3 regions of the Streptomyces sp. Da 82-17 genome follow, and region 1 is predicted to be linked to each of the others. Evidence: riboswitches for the same ligand, from Rfam matches in the RefSeq annotation. Region 1 holds a riboswitch; each other region holds the start of a gene.
What was found. A riboswitch is a leader RNA that binds a small molecule or an ion and turns the genes downstream of it on or off. The one in region 1 is predicted to bind cobalamin.
Positions count from the first base shown of each region.

Region 2: it holds a riboswitch for cobalamin, as region 1 does, so the genes downstream of both, ACIDOF_RS03255 (cobalamin biosynthesis protein) here and ACIDOF_RS27990 (energy-coupling factor ABC transporter permease) in region 1, are expected to answer to the same signal.
Region 3: it holds a riboswitch for cobalamin, as region 1 does, so the genes downstream of both, ACIDOF_RS01755 (ribonucleoside-diphosphate reductase subunit alpha) here and ACIDOF_RS27990 (energy-coupling factor ABC transporter permease) in region 1, are expected to answer to the same signal.

Region 1 is NZ_JBJURH010000019.1:135,585-140,249, reverse strand. It holds gene cbiQ (cobalt ECF transporter T component CbiQ) at 1-594, opposite strand, end outside; gene ACIDOF_RS27995 (energy-coupling factor ABC transporter substrate-binding protein) at 601-1,392, opposite strand; gene ACIDOF_RS27990 (energy-coupling factor ABC transporter permease) at 1,389-2,096, opposite strand; cobalamin riboswitch at 2,125-2,325, opposite strand; gene ACIDOF_RS27985 (hypothetical protein) at 2,402-3,187, opposite strand; gene ACIDOF_RS27980 (response regulator) at 3,244-3,888, opposite strand; gene ACIDOF_RS27975 (HAMP domain-containing sensor histidine kinase) at 4,067-4,665, opposite strand, start outside.
Region 2 is NZ_JBJURH010000002.1:58,134-62,798, reverse strand. It holds gene ACIDOF_RS03260 (cobyric acid synthase) at 1-956, opposite strand, end outside; gene ACIDOF_RS03255 (cobalamin biosynthesis protein) at 953-2,017, opposite strand; cobalamin riboswitch at 2,149-2,268, opposite strand; gene ACIDOF_RS03250 (hypothetical protein) at 2,427-2,648, opposite strand; gene ACIDOF_RS03245 (anion permease) at 2,686-3,981, opposite strand; gene ACIDOF_RS03240 (class II aldolase/adducin family protein) at 4,320-4,665, shown strand, end outside.
Region 3 is NZ_JBJURH010000001.1:381,550-386,214, reverse strand. It holds gene ACIDOF_RS01760 (ribonucleotide-diphosphate reductase subunit beta) at 1-524, opposite strand, end outside; gene ACIDOF_RS01755 (ribonucleoside-diphosphate reductase subunit alpha) at 599-2,965, opposite strand; cobalamin riboswitch at 3,098-3,239, opposite strand; gene ACIDOF_RS01750 (YbdD/YjiX family protein) at 3,330-3,518, opposite strand; gene ACIDOF_RS01745 (carbon starvation CstA family protein) at 3,518-4,665, opposite strand, start outside.

The sequences.
Region 1 (4,665 bases):
GCTCGCCCGGTCGAAGGCGCGCACGAACGCCGTCGCGCCGAGCCCGGCGAGGGAACGCCAGGCCGCCGCGCGGGTGGTGTGCCCGAGCCGAGCGGCCTGCGCCTGCCGGATCCGGCTCATGGAGTCGAGCAGCAGAAAGCTCATCCGGTACGTCACCAGGGCCACGTCCACCACCGGCGCGGGCACGCCGGCCCGGACGAGGCGGGGCAGCAGGTCCGACATGGGCGTGGTGAAGGCGAGCAGCAGCACGCCGAGCGAGGCGGCCGACGTACGCAGGAGCAGCTCACCCGCGCGTGCCGGACCGTCGTCCGCGAGCCCCAACAGGCCGTCCGGGCCGCCGACCTGGACGAGCAGAGTCAGGGCGCCGGTCACGCAGAACCCGAGCGGGACGCGATACGCACGCCACAGCTTCCGCGGCGGCACACCCGCGGGACCCAGCAGCAGCGTGAGCGCGGCCACGCTCACGAGCGCCGCGCCCGGCCACGGCGGGAGCGACACGGCGAGCACGGTCAGCCCGAGCCCGAGCACGGCCTTGTCCAGGGGGTGCCGCCGACGCCAGCAACTGCTGTGCGCCGCCACATCAATGGGCAACACGACCCGTCAGACCCCTTCGCCCTGGGCACGGCGGGGCGCCGGATCGCCTTCGGCTCGGCGGGGCGCCACCGGGGAGGCTTCGGCTTCTCCGGCTCCGGCCTCGTCGGGCTCCGACCGCACGCCTTCGCTTCGAGCGGCCGCCGTCCGGTCGGCATGGGTGGCTGGGGTGCCTTGGCTGGCTTCGGCGGCGTTCCTGGGCTGCGGCCGAATTGCCTCGGGCGCGGCGGCTTCGGCGCGACCCGGTTCGTACGGGGCGGCTTCGGCGCCACCCGTCCCGGCCGGGCCGATCGCCCCGGACCGGCGAACCTCCGTCCGGTCGGCCTCCGCGCGGCTCGCCCCTGCCCGGCCCGCTCCAGCGCGGGTTGCCTCCGCCTGGCCCGCTCCAGCGCGGGTTGCCTCCGCCTGTCCTGCCGCCTTGGGCCGACCGGGCTCCGTCGGCCGCTCCTCGACCGCACCCGCCTCAACGGCCTCAACCGCCGCAGCCGAAACCGCCGTTGCTCGTTCCGCTCCCTGGCGGCGGCCCCTGCGGAGGCCGAAGTAGTACGCCAGGACGCCGGCGCCGATGGCTGCCTGCAGGGCGAAGAGGGCCGACTCGACCTCGCCGGACGGGGGTTCGTACAAGGGGGAGAACCAGGGCTCGTACTCCGGGGCCAGTTCCGTGATCGCGGTTTCCGCCTGGGCGTCGGCGCCCGTGAACGGTTCCTTCTTGTGGTCGCCGAGGCCGAGCGCGAGCGGCAGCGTCGCGAGGGCGGCCACGGCGAGCAGCAGGACGGCGTTGATCTTCGCGTTGCGGCTCATCGGGCGCTCGCCCCCGTCCCGGCCTCGCTGGTCTGCTTCGGCTTGCCCGACAGCACGCCGAGCCGTGTGAGTTCACCCCTGCTGGACTGCACGAGCAGCCGCATCACCAGAACCGTGAGCAGGCCCTCGCTCACGGCGAGCGGGATCTGCGTGACGGCGAAGATCGAGCCGAACTTGGCCAGCGCGCCGAGGAATCCGCTGCCCGGGTCCGGGAACGCCAGGGCGAGCTGGACGCTGGTGACGCAGTACGTCGACAGGTCGGCGACGAACGCCCCGGAGAACACGGCGACCATCAGCGGCACGTCGTACCGCTTGAGCAGGCGGTACGTCCCGTACCCGGCCCAGGGGCCGACGACCGCCATGGAGAAGACGTTGGCGCCGAGCGTGGTGAGCCCGCCGTGGGCGAGCAGCAGCGCCTGGAAGAGCAGGGTGATCGTGCCGAGCACGGCCATGACGGGCGGGCGGAACAGGATCGCGCCGAGGCCCGTGCCCGTCGGGTGCGAGCAACTGCCCGTCACCGAGGGGATCTTGAGGGCGGACAGGACGAACGTGAAGGCCCCGGAGGCGCCGAGGAGCAGTGTGCTCTCGGGGTGTTCCCTGACCTCACGGGTGAGGGAGCGCACTCCCTGGACGACGAACGGGGCGGACGCGACGCTCCAGGCGACCGCGTGTGCCGGTGGCAGAAAACCTTCGGCTATGTGCATGGCTCAGCAGACCCTCTCCAGCACCTCGTGGATGGCAACGTGCCTTGGCCGGTCTCCTGGCTGACGGGTCGTACCGCCCGGACTCCGCCTTCCCGGGCGCTCGCGCGCCCAGTGGCCGCCCGCAGGGGGCTGGAGCCGGACTTCCCGATCACAGTGGCGAGGGCCGCACCGGCATCACACCGGATTTCCCGAACACCAAGGCCTGGTGACCATATTGCGTACCCGGAAGGTTGACAACAGCGGGTCCCGGTCGCGCCCAGCGCGCGCGACCTCCCCGCACGCCGGGGTCAGGCGGCTCGGGCGGTTCAGACAGCTCGCGCGGCTTCCGCGGCGCGTGCGGCTTCCGCGGCTCGCGCCGCGCGGACCGTCTGCCGGGCCCGGCGCACGGCGAGGGCGAGTCCGACCGCGGCGAGCAGCACGGGGACCGCGAGGAGGACGGCCAGGTGCGCCGCCCAGTCGGGGTTGAGCCGCTCTGTCGTCCCGCTCGTGTACCGGCAGGTGGCCTGCGGCGGGAAGAAGCTGTACGTGAGCGTGCGCGGCGGGTTCGAGCCCCAGTCGGCGCCCGACGAGCAGACCGACGACGGGCCCGTGAACAGCCGCCAAGCCACGAGCGCGTAGTACGTCAGGAACGCCGAGCCGGTCACGAACAGCGCGGTCAGCGCGCGCCGCAGCCGCTCGGCCCGCGACCTCGGCACGACCGCCGCCCCGCCCCGAAGCAGCCCCGGCCCCCGGCCCGCCTTCGCCCCCGTGTCGAGGGGCGGCTCGAACCACTCCGCGACCAGGGCGAGCAGCACGCACCCCACGAACACCGCCATGGCCGCCCACAGCAGCACGGACAGCACCCCCGAACCGCCGACCGACGCGACCTCGCCGCCCGTGAACTCGCAGACGGTGGCCGGGGGATAGGCCGCGTACCGCGCGCGCTCGAACCGGCCCGGGCCCGTGATCATCCCGTGGGCGCACCGCTCGTCGAACTCCAGCATCCCGAACAGCGCCACGGCCGAGCCGAGCACGACCGCACCGAAGGCGATCCCGGCCCCGGCCCACACGGCGCCCGTCCGGAAACCGCCGTACGCGGGGGAGTTGGACATGCGCGCACCTTAACCGGCGGCCCCCGCGCGGAAGTTCGGTGCTGGGCGCGGTGGCCTCAGGGTTCGATCAGGCCCGAGCGGATCGCGTACCGGGTGAGTTCGAGGCGGTCGCGCAGGCCGAGTTTCTGCAGCAGGTTGGCGCGGTGCCGCTCGACCGTCTTCGGGCTGATGAAGAGCAGGTCGGCGATCTGCTGCGAGGTGTGGCCCTCGGCGACGAGTTTGAGGATCTCCTCCTCGCGGTCCGTGATCGTCCGCGTACGCGCCGGGAGGTCGGCGTCGCCGTCCGCGGCCCGGTCGAGGAAGTTCCGGATCAGCGCGTTCACGGCGCCCGGGTAGATGAACGGCTCGTCCCGCATCGCCGCCCGGCACGCCTCGACGAGGTCCCGGTCGGCGACGGACTTCAGGACGTACCCGCACGCCCCGGCGCGCAACGCCTCGAAGAAGTACTGCTCGTTGTCGTACATCGTCAGCATCAGGATGCGGGTCCGCGGCAGCAGCCGGGACAGTTCACGGGCCGCCTGCAGACCGGTGAGCCGGGGCATCGCGATGTCGAGGACCGCCAGGTCGGGGGCCTCCGCCCGGGCCAGCTCGACGGCCTCGGCGCCGTCCCCGGCCTCCGCGACGACCGTCAGATCGGGCTCGCTGTCCAGGATCAGCCGCACGCCCCGGCGTACGAGCGCGTGGTCGTCGGCGAGAAGGATGCGGGTGGGGCGGGGCGCGGCCGGGTGGTCCGTCGGGTCGGGCCGGGCGCCAGGGTCGGGCCGGGCGCCCGGGGCAGGCGGGCCCGTGGGCGCCGCCGAAGTGCCGGGGCCGGGCGGGCCCGTGGGGGCGGGTGGGGTGCCCGGGGTGCCCGGGGCTGGAGTCGGCAAGGTCACGTGCTCAGTTGCTCCTCTCACGCAGCGGCGCCCGAAGCCGTACCTCGGTGCCGCCGTCCGGGCCGGGGCCCACCGTCAGGTCCGCGCCGATCAGCAGCGCCCGCTCCCGCATGCCGCGGATACCGGCGCCCTCGGCCGCGCCGCCGATGCCGCGCCCGTCGTCCCGGACCGACAGGGTCAGCGTCCCGGCGCTCCCCGCCGTGCCGCGGCGCAGGCTGAGGCGGGCGTGCCGGGCGCCGGAGTGGCGGACGATGTTGGTCAGGCTCTCCTGCGCCACCCGGTACAGGACCAGTTCCTCGTCCGGGCCGAGCTGCGGCAGGTCGGCGTCGAGATCGTGGCGTACGGTCAGCCGGTCCGGGGTGCTGTTCTCGGCGGCCAGGGCACGCAGGGCGCTCGCCAGGCCCAGCTCCTCCAGTACGCCGGGGCGCAGCCGGCGGGCGATGCGGCGGATCTCGTCGAGGTTGCCGCGGGTGGTCTCCTGCACGTGGTGCAGCGCGGCGCGCAGCTCGAGCGGGGCGTGGTCGGCGGCGGTCTTGAGGCCGAGGAGAACCACGGTGAGGGACTGCCCGATCTCGTCGTGCAACTCCTGGGCGATGCGGCGGC
Region 2 (4,665 bases), on a different contig from region 1:
CGCAGCCACGCAAGTGCCTTGACGGTGCCGCGCGTTCCGGGCACGACGACCAGGTCCGCGTCGGCGAGCTCCTCGGCCCGGTCCACGAACCGCACGACGACTCCGGGCTCGGCGGCGAGCGCGTCCACGTCGGTGAAGTTGGACATCAGCGGCACCGCGCACACCGCGACCCGCAGCACGTCCGCGCCGACCGGCGGCGCGACGACGGACTCCCGCACGGCGCCGCGCAGCGACACCCGCAGGCCGTCCTCCTCGTCGATGCCGAGCCCGTGCGCGTACGGCAGAACTCCGTACGTACGCCGGCCGGTGAGCTTCTCCAGCATGTCGAGGCCGGGTTCGAGCAGCGTCACGTCGCCGCGGAACTTGTTCACCAGGTACCCGGCGACCAGCGCCTGATCGGCCTCGCTGAGCAGCGCCGTCGTACCGAAGAACGACGCGAAGACCCCGCCCCGGTCGATGTCGCCGACCACGACGACGGGGAATCCGGCGGCGCGCGCGATGCCCATGTTCACGATGTCGGTGCGCCGCAGATTGATCTCGGCGGGACTGCCCGCGCCTTCGCAGATCACCGCGTCGTACGTGCTGCGCAGTTCGGCGAGGCAGTCGGTGACGGTGCCGAGCAGCTGCTCCTGCCGCCCGCCGTGGTAGCCCCGCGCGCTCATCTCGCCGACCGGCTTGCCCATCAGGACGACCTGGCTGCTGCGGTCCCCGCCGGGCTTGAGCAGCACGGGGTTCATCAGCGCGCTCGGCTCGACCCGGGCGGCCTGCGCCTGCATGGCCTGCGCCCGCCCGATCTCGGCGCCCTCGCGTGTGACGAACGAGTTCAGCGACATGTTCTGCGCCTTGAACGGCGCGACGGACACACCCCTACGCGCCAGCCACCGGCAAATCCCGGCGGTGACGACGCTCTTACCCGCGTCCGAGGTCGTCCCGGCAACGAGAAGTCCACCACTCATGAGGTCCAGTCCCTCTTCCTCCACCGCTGTGGGCAGGCGTTCCGCAGGGCGATGGGGGTCCCCCCTGCTCGAGCGGAGCCGAGAGCTCGGGGGAGGGTGGGCACAGCCCCACGTGCCGGGCGCCCTGAAGTCAACGCCCAGACGGACCGCGCAAGAGCACAAGCACCGAGTGCAAGCCAACTCACCCGCCGAGAAAGCCGAACCGCCCGTTCGACATCGGCCACGTCGACGGCCCGCCCCGAGGCGTTGAGGACCGGCCGATGCTCGACCCGCCCCCCGTACGACAACGTCCCCCCGAGCCGCACCCCCAACGCCCCGGCGAACGACGCCTCGACGGGCCCGGCGTTCGGGCTGGGATGCTTCCCGGCGTCCTCCCGCCAGGCCCGCACGGCGGCGCGCGGCGAGCCCCCCGTCAGCACCGCCAGTCCAGCGGTCAGCCGAGCCCCGGCCCACCCCGCGACGTCGTCGAGCCGCGCGGAGGCCCACCCGTACCGCCGGTACCGGGGCGACTTGTGGCCGACCATCGCGTCGAGCGTGTTCACGGCCCGGAACCCGACGAGCCCGGGCACTCCGCCGACGGCGCCCCAGACGAGCGCGCCCACGACCGCGTCGGACGTGTTCTCGGCGACGGACTCGACGACGGCACGCGCGATCCCGTCCGCGTCGAGTGCCTGCGGGTCGCGGCCGCAGAGGTGGGGGAGGCGGGCGCGGGCGGCCTCGATGTCGCCCGCGGCGAGCGCGTCGCCGACGGCGCGGGCCTCCCGGCCGAGCGAGGTCCCGCCGACGACGGCCCAGGTGGCGGCCGCGGTCAGGGCGACGGACGCGGCGGGGGAGCGGCGTACGGCGGCGGCGGACAGGGCGGCGGCGCCCACGGCGCCACCGACGCAGACGGCGGTGTGCAGGGCGCCCCACCCGCGGTGGTCCCGCCACAGCACCCGCTCGACGGCGCCCGCGGCACGGCCGAACGCGGCGACCGGATGGCCCCGGCGGGGATCGCCGAGCAGCAGGTCGCCGAGCAGGCCGGCGGCGGCGCCGTACGCGAAGACGCGATCGGCACGCACCTCAGATCGCCGTCACGCCTCGACGGAACAGGACACTCGTACAGGTCGTACGGGTCGTACGGGACGGGCCGGAGGCGTCCGGACGGCAGCCGCTCATGGGGTTGTTGTCCTCACTCAGGGTCCGCGCCCTGGTTCGACGTGAACGGCGGCGGGAGTTCCTGGCTCCCGGGGTCTGCACCCCGGTGACAGTGGCGGGACCGCGCCGGATTCGCACCGGCTTCCTCTCCTGACCGCCGTAATGGCTCGGGGAAGTCCACCACGCCCGACAACGCCCGTCAACTCCGCTTTGACCTGCGACGGAAGAGTGTGCGCAGGCCCACAGACGGAGGCCGGACGGTGCCACACGAAACCGCCCCGCCGCGGCCCTCGGAAGGACCGTGACGGGGCGGTTCGCCCTATGCGTGCAGCGTCAGCTGACGATCAGGAAGATCCCGTACGCCACCGCGGCCGCGCAGAGCGCGAAGCAGGCGTACGCGCCCGTGCGGGCGAGCGGCGCGGAGCCGCCCTGTGCGGTGGCCGCCTCCTGCTTGGAGAGGCCGACGATGCCGAGGGTGAACAGCCCCACGAGGGCGACCGTCGCCACGAGGCTGACGCCGAAGACGGAGCCGAGCGCCGCCCAGTCGATGTCGATCATGAGTGTTCCTTAGCTCGCTGGTCCGGTCGCCGGATCAGACGGTCGCACCGGCGGGCCGCGCGGAGTCCGCGGCGGCACCGGCCTGGGCCGGTATGGAGGGCTCCGCGTCCTCCGCCTCCTCGGCGGCGGTGGTGCCGGCCGGGGGCGGGGTGACGGCGGCGATGGCGGTGGTCACGACGCCCGCGGGCTCCGTGTCGTCCGCCGGGACGGAGCGGTCGCCGGAGGTGACGTCGTCCGCGTTGACGTTGTGGTGGTCGACGACCTGGCGGCGGGAGACGAGCCAGATCCCGGCGCAGGAGCCGACGAGGAAGACGGTGACGGCGGCGATGCCCCAGGCGCCCTGGCGGGCCACGAACTCCGCGGCGGCGGCGACGAGTCCGGCGGCCGGCAGGGTCAGGCCCCACGCGACGAACATCCGGGTCGCGGTCGACCAGCGCACGACGCCGCCCTTGCGGCCGAGGCCCGAGCCCATGACGGCGCCGGAGCAGGAGTGCGTGGTGGAGAGCGAGAAGCCCAGGTTGGACGAGGAGAGGATGACCGCGGCGGCCGAGGTCTGGGCGGCGAAGCCCTGCTGCGGCTGGAGGTCGGTGAGGCCCTTGCCCATGGTGCGGATGATGCGCCAGCCGCCGAGGTAGGTGCCGAGGGCGATCGCGAGACCGGCGGAGACGATGACCCAGACCGGCGGGTTCGAGCCGGGGGCGAGGGCGCCGCCGGCGACCAGGGCGAGGGTGATGATGCCCATCGTCTTCTGCGCGTCGTTGGTGCCGTGCGCGAGGGAGACCAGACCGGCGGAGGCGATCTGCCCCGCCTTGTAGCCCTTGGCGCTCGACTGCTCGCCGACGTTCTTGCCGAGCTTGTACGTCAGCCGGGCCGCGAGGAAGGCGGCGATACCGGCGACCAGCGGCGCGGCGACCGCAGGGATGAGCACCTTGGTGACGACGACGCCGCCGTTGACCCCGCTGATGCCGATGGACGCGACGGTCGCACCGATCAGACCGCCCATCAGCGCGTGCGAGGAGCTGGACGGGAGGCCGACCAGCCAGGTGAGCAGGTTCCAGAGGATGGCGCCGACGAGCGCCGCGAAGATCACTTCAGGCTGGATGCCGTCTTCTCTGACCAGTCCGCTGGAGATGGTCTTGGCGACCTCGACCGAGAGGAACGCTCCGACGAGGTTCAGCACGGCGGACATGGCCACCGCAGCCTTGGGCTTCATAGCGCCGGTCGAGATGGTCGTGGCCATCGCGTTGGCGGTGTCGTGGAAACCGTTCGTGAAATCGAACACGAGAGCTGTCACGATCACAATCGCGAGCAGCAGCGTGATGTGTTCCATTTACCCAGGCAATCGTTCGACGTCATTGGCTCGTGGAACGTAGGCAACCTGAGTGAACGGAAAGTGAACTGGGGCGGGCCTCGCGGTGTCCCGGGTGGGCTGCTTGTGGGCACACATCCGGCGGCATGGATTCCCCTTGCTCCTCCGGCTGTTCGACCGACCCGCCCCCAGGCCCGGAATTGCAGCCTCCACCAGCCTCGCGCACCCCCGCCCGGACCGCTTCCCGGGCGATCGCAGGACCCCCGCCGAAACCCCTCCGCGCCGCCGGAAGAGATCCTGATCACGCACCCCGTACGGACCCTGCGCAGGCCCCCTCCGAGCCTGGCAGGATCGCCTCCATGACGGAGCGCACGGACCCCATGACGCACAGCACGGAAACGGCGGACGGCGCCGGGCAGTTGGCGGCCGCCTGGGCCGCGCTCGTGGCCACCGCCCGCCGCACCGCCGACACCGGCCTCGTCGTCGGCACCTCCGGCAACGTCTCCGTACGCGTCGGCGAGCTGATCCTGATCACGCCGAGCGGCGTCCCGTACGACCGGCTCGGCGCGGACGACACCGTCGCCGTGGACCTCGACGGCCGCCAGGTCGCCGGCACGCTCAGGCCGACCAGCGAACTCCCGCTGCACCTCGCCGTGTACCGCTCCACGACCGCCCGCGCCGTCGTCCACACGCACGCCCTGCACG
Region 3 (4,665 bases), on a different contig from region 1:
CGGAACCAGTACACGTACGCGAAGGCGCCGTAGAAGAACAGGCCCTCGATGCAGGCCGCGAAGCAGATCAGGTTGAGCAGGAACCTGCGCCGGTCGGCCTGCGTCTCCAGGCGGTCGATCTCCTCGACCGAGTCCATCCACTTGAAGCAGAACTCGGCCTTCTCGCGGATCGACGGGATGTTCTCGACGGCCGCGAAGGCGGCGGCGCGGTCGTCCGGGTCGGGCAGATAGGTGTCGAGCAGCGTCAGATAGAACTGGACGTGCACGGCCTCCTCGAAGAGCTGACGGCTCAAGTAGAGCCTCGCCTCGGGGGAGTTGATGTGCTTGTAGAGCGTGAGCACCAGGTTGTTCGCGACGATCGAGTCGCCGGTCGCGAAGAACGCGACGAGCCGGCCGATCATGTGCTGCTCGCCGGGTGAGAGCTTCGCGAGGTCGGCGACGTCCGAGTGGAGGTCGACCTCCTCGACGGTCCAGGTGTTCTTGATGGCGTCCCGGTAGCGCTCGTAGAAGTCGGGGTAGCGCATGGGGCGCAGGGTCAGCTCGAAGCCGGGGTCGAGCAAGTTTTTAGATGTTGCAGTCTTGGGACGGTTTTCGCTGGTCACTGGCAGGCCTCGCAGGACTCGGGGTTTTCCAGGGAGCAGGCGACGGCCTCGGGGGCGGCGGCCTGCGCGGGGACGGGGGTGGCGGCGCTCTGCGAACCGGCCGCGCGGGCGATCCGGGTCGCGGGGCGTGAGCGCAGGTAGTACGTGGTCTTGAGGCCCGACTTCCAGGCGTACGCGTACATCGAGGAGAGCTTGCCGATGGTCGGCGTCTCCAGGAACAGGTTCAGGGACTGCGCCTGGTCGAGGAACGGGGTGCGGGCGGCGGCCATGTCGATGAGGCCGCGCTGCGGGATCTCCCAGGCCGTGCGGTACAGCGCGCGCACCTCCGCGGGCAACCGACTGAAGCCCTGCACCGAGCCGTTGGACTCGCGCAGCGCCTCCCGGGTCTGCGCGTCCCACAGGCCGAGCCGCTTCAGCTCGGCCACCAGGTAGGCGTTGACCTGGAGGAACTCGCCGCTGAGCGTCTCGCGCTTGAACAGGTTGGAGACCTGCGGCTCGATGCACTCGTAGACACCGGCGATGGACGCGATGGTGGCGGTCGGCGCGATGGCGAGCAGCAGCGAGTTGCGCATGCCGGTGGCGGCGATCCGCGCCCGCAGCGCCGCCCAGCGCTCGGGCCAGTGCAGTTCCACGTCGTAGTGGTCGGGGTGCAGCACACCCCGGGCCGTACGGGTCTGCTCCCAGGCGGGCAACGGGCCGTTGCGCTCGGCGAGTTCGGCGGACGCCTCGTACGCGGCGAGCATGATGCGCTCGGCGATCCGCGTCGACAAGGCGCGGGCCTCGGCCGAGTCGAACGGCAGCCGCAGCTTGAAGAACACGTCCTGCAGACCCATGGCGCCCAGGCCCACGGGCCGCCACTTGGCGTTGGAGCGGCCGGCCTGCTCGGTCGGGTAGAAGTTGATGTCGACGACCCGGTCGAGGAAGGTCACGGCGGTACGGACGGTGGCGTCCAGACGCTCCCAGTCGATGTCCTGCGAGCCGGGGTCCACGAACGCGCCGAGGTTCACCGAGCCCAGGTTGCAGACCGCGGTCTCGCCGTCGTCCGTGACCTCCAGGATCTCGGTGCACAGGTTCGAGGAGTGCACGGTGTTGCCGGGTTCGGCGGTCTGGTTGGCGGTGCGGTTGGCGGCGTCCTTGAACGTCATCCAGCCGTTGCCGGTCTGGGCGAGCGTGCGCATCATCCGCCCGTACAACTCCCGCGCGGGCAGCGTCTTCCGGGCGAGCCCGGCGGCCTCGGCCTTCCGGTAGGCGGCGTCGAACTCCTCGCCCCACAGGTCGACGAGCTCGGGCACGTCGGCGGGGGAGAACAGCGACCAGGTGCCGTCCTCCGCGACCCGGCGCATGAACGCGTCGGGGATCCAGTGCGCGAGGTTGAGGTTGTGCGTACGGCGGGCGTCCTCGCCGGTGTTGTCCCGCAGCTCCAGGAACTCCTCGATGTCGGAGTGCCAGGTCTCCAGGTAGACCGCGGCCGCGCCCTTGCGCCGGCCGCCCTGGTTGACGGCGGCCACGGAGGCGTCGAGCGTCTTGAGGAACGGCACGATGCCGTTGGAGTGCCCGTTGGTCCCGCGGATCAGCGAACCCCGGCTGCGGATCCGGGAGTACGAGAGGCCGATGCCACCGGCGTGCTTGGAGAGGCGGGCGACCTGGTGGTAGCGGTCGTAGATGGAGTCGAGCTCGTCGAGCGGGGAGTCGAGCAGGTAGCAGGACGACATCTGCGGGTGCCGCGTACCGGAGTTGAAGAGCGTCGGCGACGACGGCAGGTAGTCGAGGCGGCTCATCAGGCCGTAGAGGGCGGCGATTTCGTCCACCGCCCGGGTGCTCTCGTCCTCGGCGAGGCCGGCGGCGACGCGCAGCATGAAGTGCTGCGGCGTCTCGATCACCTTGCGGGTGAGCGGGTGGCGCAGCAGGTAGCGGCTGTGCAGAGTGCGCAGGCCGAAGTAGCCGAAGCGGTCGTCGGCGGCCGGGTCGATCAGCGCGTCCAGCCGGGCGGCGTGGGCCCGTACGAACTCCGCGGTGCGGTCGGCGATCAGGCCCTCGCGGTGGCCCACGGCGACGGACTCGGTGAAGCGGGCGACGCCCTGCGAGGCGGCCTCGTCGGCGATGGCGCGGGTGAGGAGGCGGGCGGCGAGCCGGGAGTAGGCGGGGTCCTCGGAGATCAGGCCGGCGGCGGCGTCGGTGGCGAGGTCGCGCAGCTCCGCCGCGTCCGAGCCCGCGTGCCGGCCGCGCAGCGCGGCGGCGGCGACCCGGCCGGGGTCGGTGTCGGGCAGGTCGGCGGTCAGCTCGGTCAGGGTCCGCAGCAGCGCTGTTCCGGGGGCGTCTTCGGCTTCCCGGCCCGTCTCCGCCTCGGCTGGCGCGATGGTCACGTGGGGGCACTCCCTCGCTCGGCTCGGGGCCAGGCGGGCGGGAGTGGGCGCACGGCAGGCCCGTACGGCACACCGCGGCGCGTCCACCGGCCCATTCCGCGAGGCCCGGACGTCATCGGCACCCGGACCGGACGGCACGGGTGCGCCGTCGGCAGGTCATCGGACTCGACGGGTACGCGAAAGCGCACCGATACACCGTTGCGGGACAGTTCCGGATTCGCACCGGATTCCCCTGCGGCGACAGCGAGGACGAGCATACATGTGGTGGGCGATGCTCGCGGCTGCCCCCATATGTTGTGTCGTACGACGGAGGGGCGGTACGGGACCGTGGTCCCGTACCGCCCCTCCGAGCGGACGTCGGCGCTCAGCAGCAGCGGAAGCCCTCGCGGGGATCCGCCTCGCGCTCGTCCATCCGCTTGCGCTCGAACTCGCGGCGGCTCAGGACCTCCGCGTCCGGGTCGCAGGCCCGGGCGTGGGCGACGTACCGGTCGTACACCGCCTCACCCGAGAGCTCGCGCCACCAGTAACGGACCTTTCCCGCAAGGGAGTTCATCAGCGGGCCCCGGAGCTCGCGGGCACGCCGCCGTCGCCCTCGCCGGCACCGCCCGCGCCCGCCGCGGCGAGCTCGGCCTTCTCCTCCTTGGTCGCCCACAGCCCGGCCGGGGCGACCACCTTGGACTCGACGTACGGCGCCTCGGTGAGCTTCGCCGACTCGGGGTCGCGGACGGCCTTGACGCAGACCCGGGCCGCGTCCGCGAGGACGATCAGGATGAGGACCGCGAACAGGATCGAAAGGACGCCGTCCACCGTGGAGTTGGTGACCACGGTGTGCATGTCGTCCATCGACTTGGCGGGCGGCAGCACCTTCCCGGCGTCGATGCCGTCCTGGTACGTCGAGCGCTGGGCGAAGAAGCCCACCTTCGGGTCGTCCGAGAACACCTTCTGCCAACTCGCGGTGAGCGTCACGGCCGCGTCCCACAGCAGTGGAATGCCCGTCACCCAGGCCCACTTGAGGCGGCCGGACTTCACCAGGAGCGTGGTGCAGACGGCGAGCGCGACGGCGGCCAGGAGCTGGTTGGCGATGCCGAACAGCGGGAACAGCTGGTTGATGCCGCCCAGCGGGTCGTGCACGCCGACCCACAGGAAGTAGCCCCAGCCGCCGACGACGATCGCGCTGGTGACCCAGACGCCCGGCTTCCAGCTGACGTCGCGCAGCGGCTTGTAGACGTTGCCGAGGGTGTCCTGCAGCATGAACCGGCCCACGCGGGTGCCCGCGTCCACGGTGGTGAGGATGAACAGCGCCTCGAACATGATCGCGAAGTGGTACCAGAACGCCTTCAGTCCGGCGCCGCCGATCACCGCGGAGAAGATCTCCGACATGCCGAGCGCGAACGTCGGGGCGCCACCCGTCTTGGACAGCAGCGACGGCTCCTCGACGGCCTTGGCCGCGGCCGTCAACTCCTCGGCGGAGATGGAGAATCCGAGCCCGTTGACCGCCTGCGAGGCCGACTCGACCGTCGTGCCGAGGAAGCCCGCGGGCGAGTTGACCGCGAAGTAGAGGCCCGGCTCGATGATGCACGCCGCGATGACCGCCATGACGGCCACGAACGACTCGGTGAGCATGGAGCCGTAGCCGACGAGGCGGACCTGCGTCTCCTTCTGGATCATCTTCGGCGTCGTACCGGAGGAGACCAGGGCGT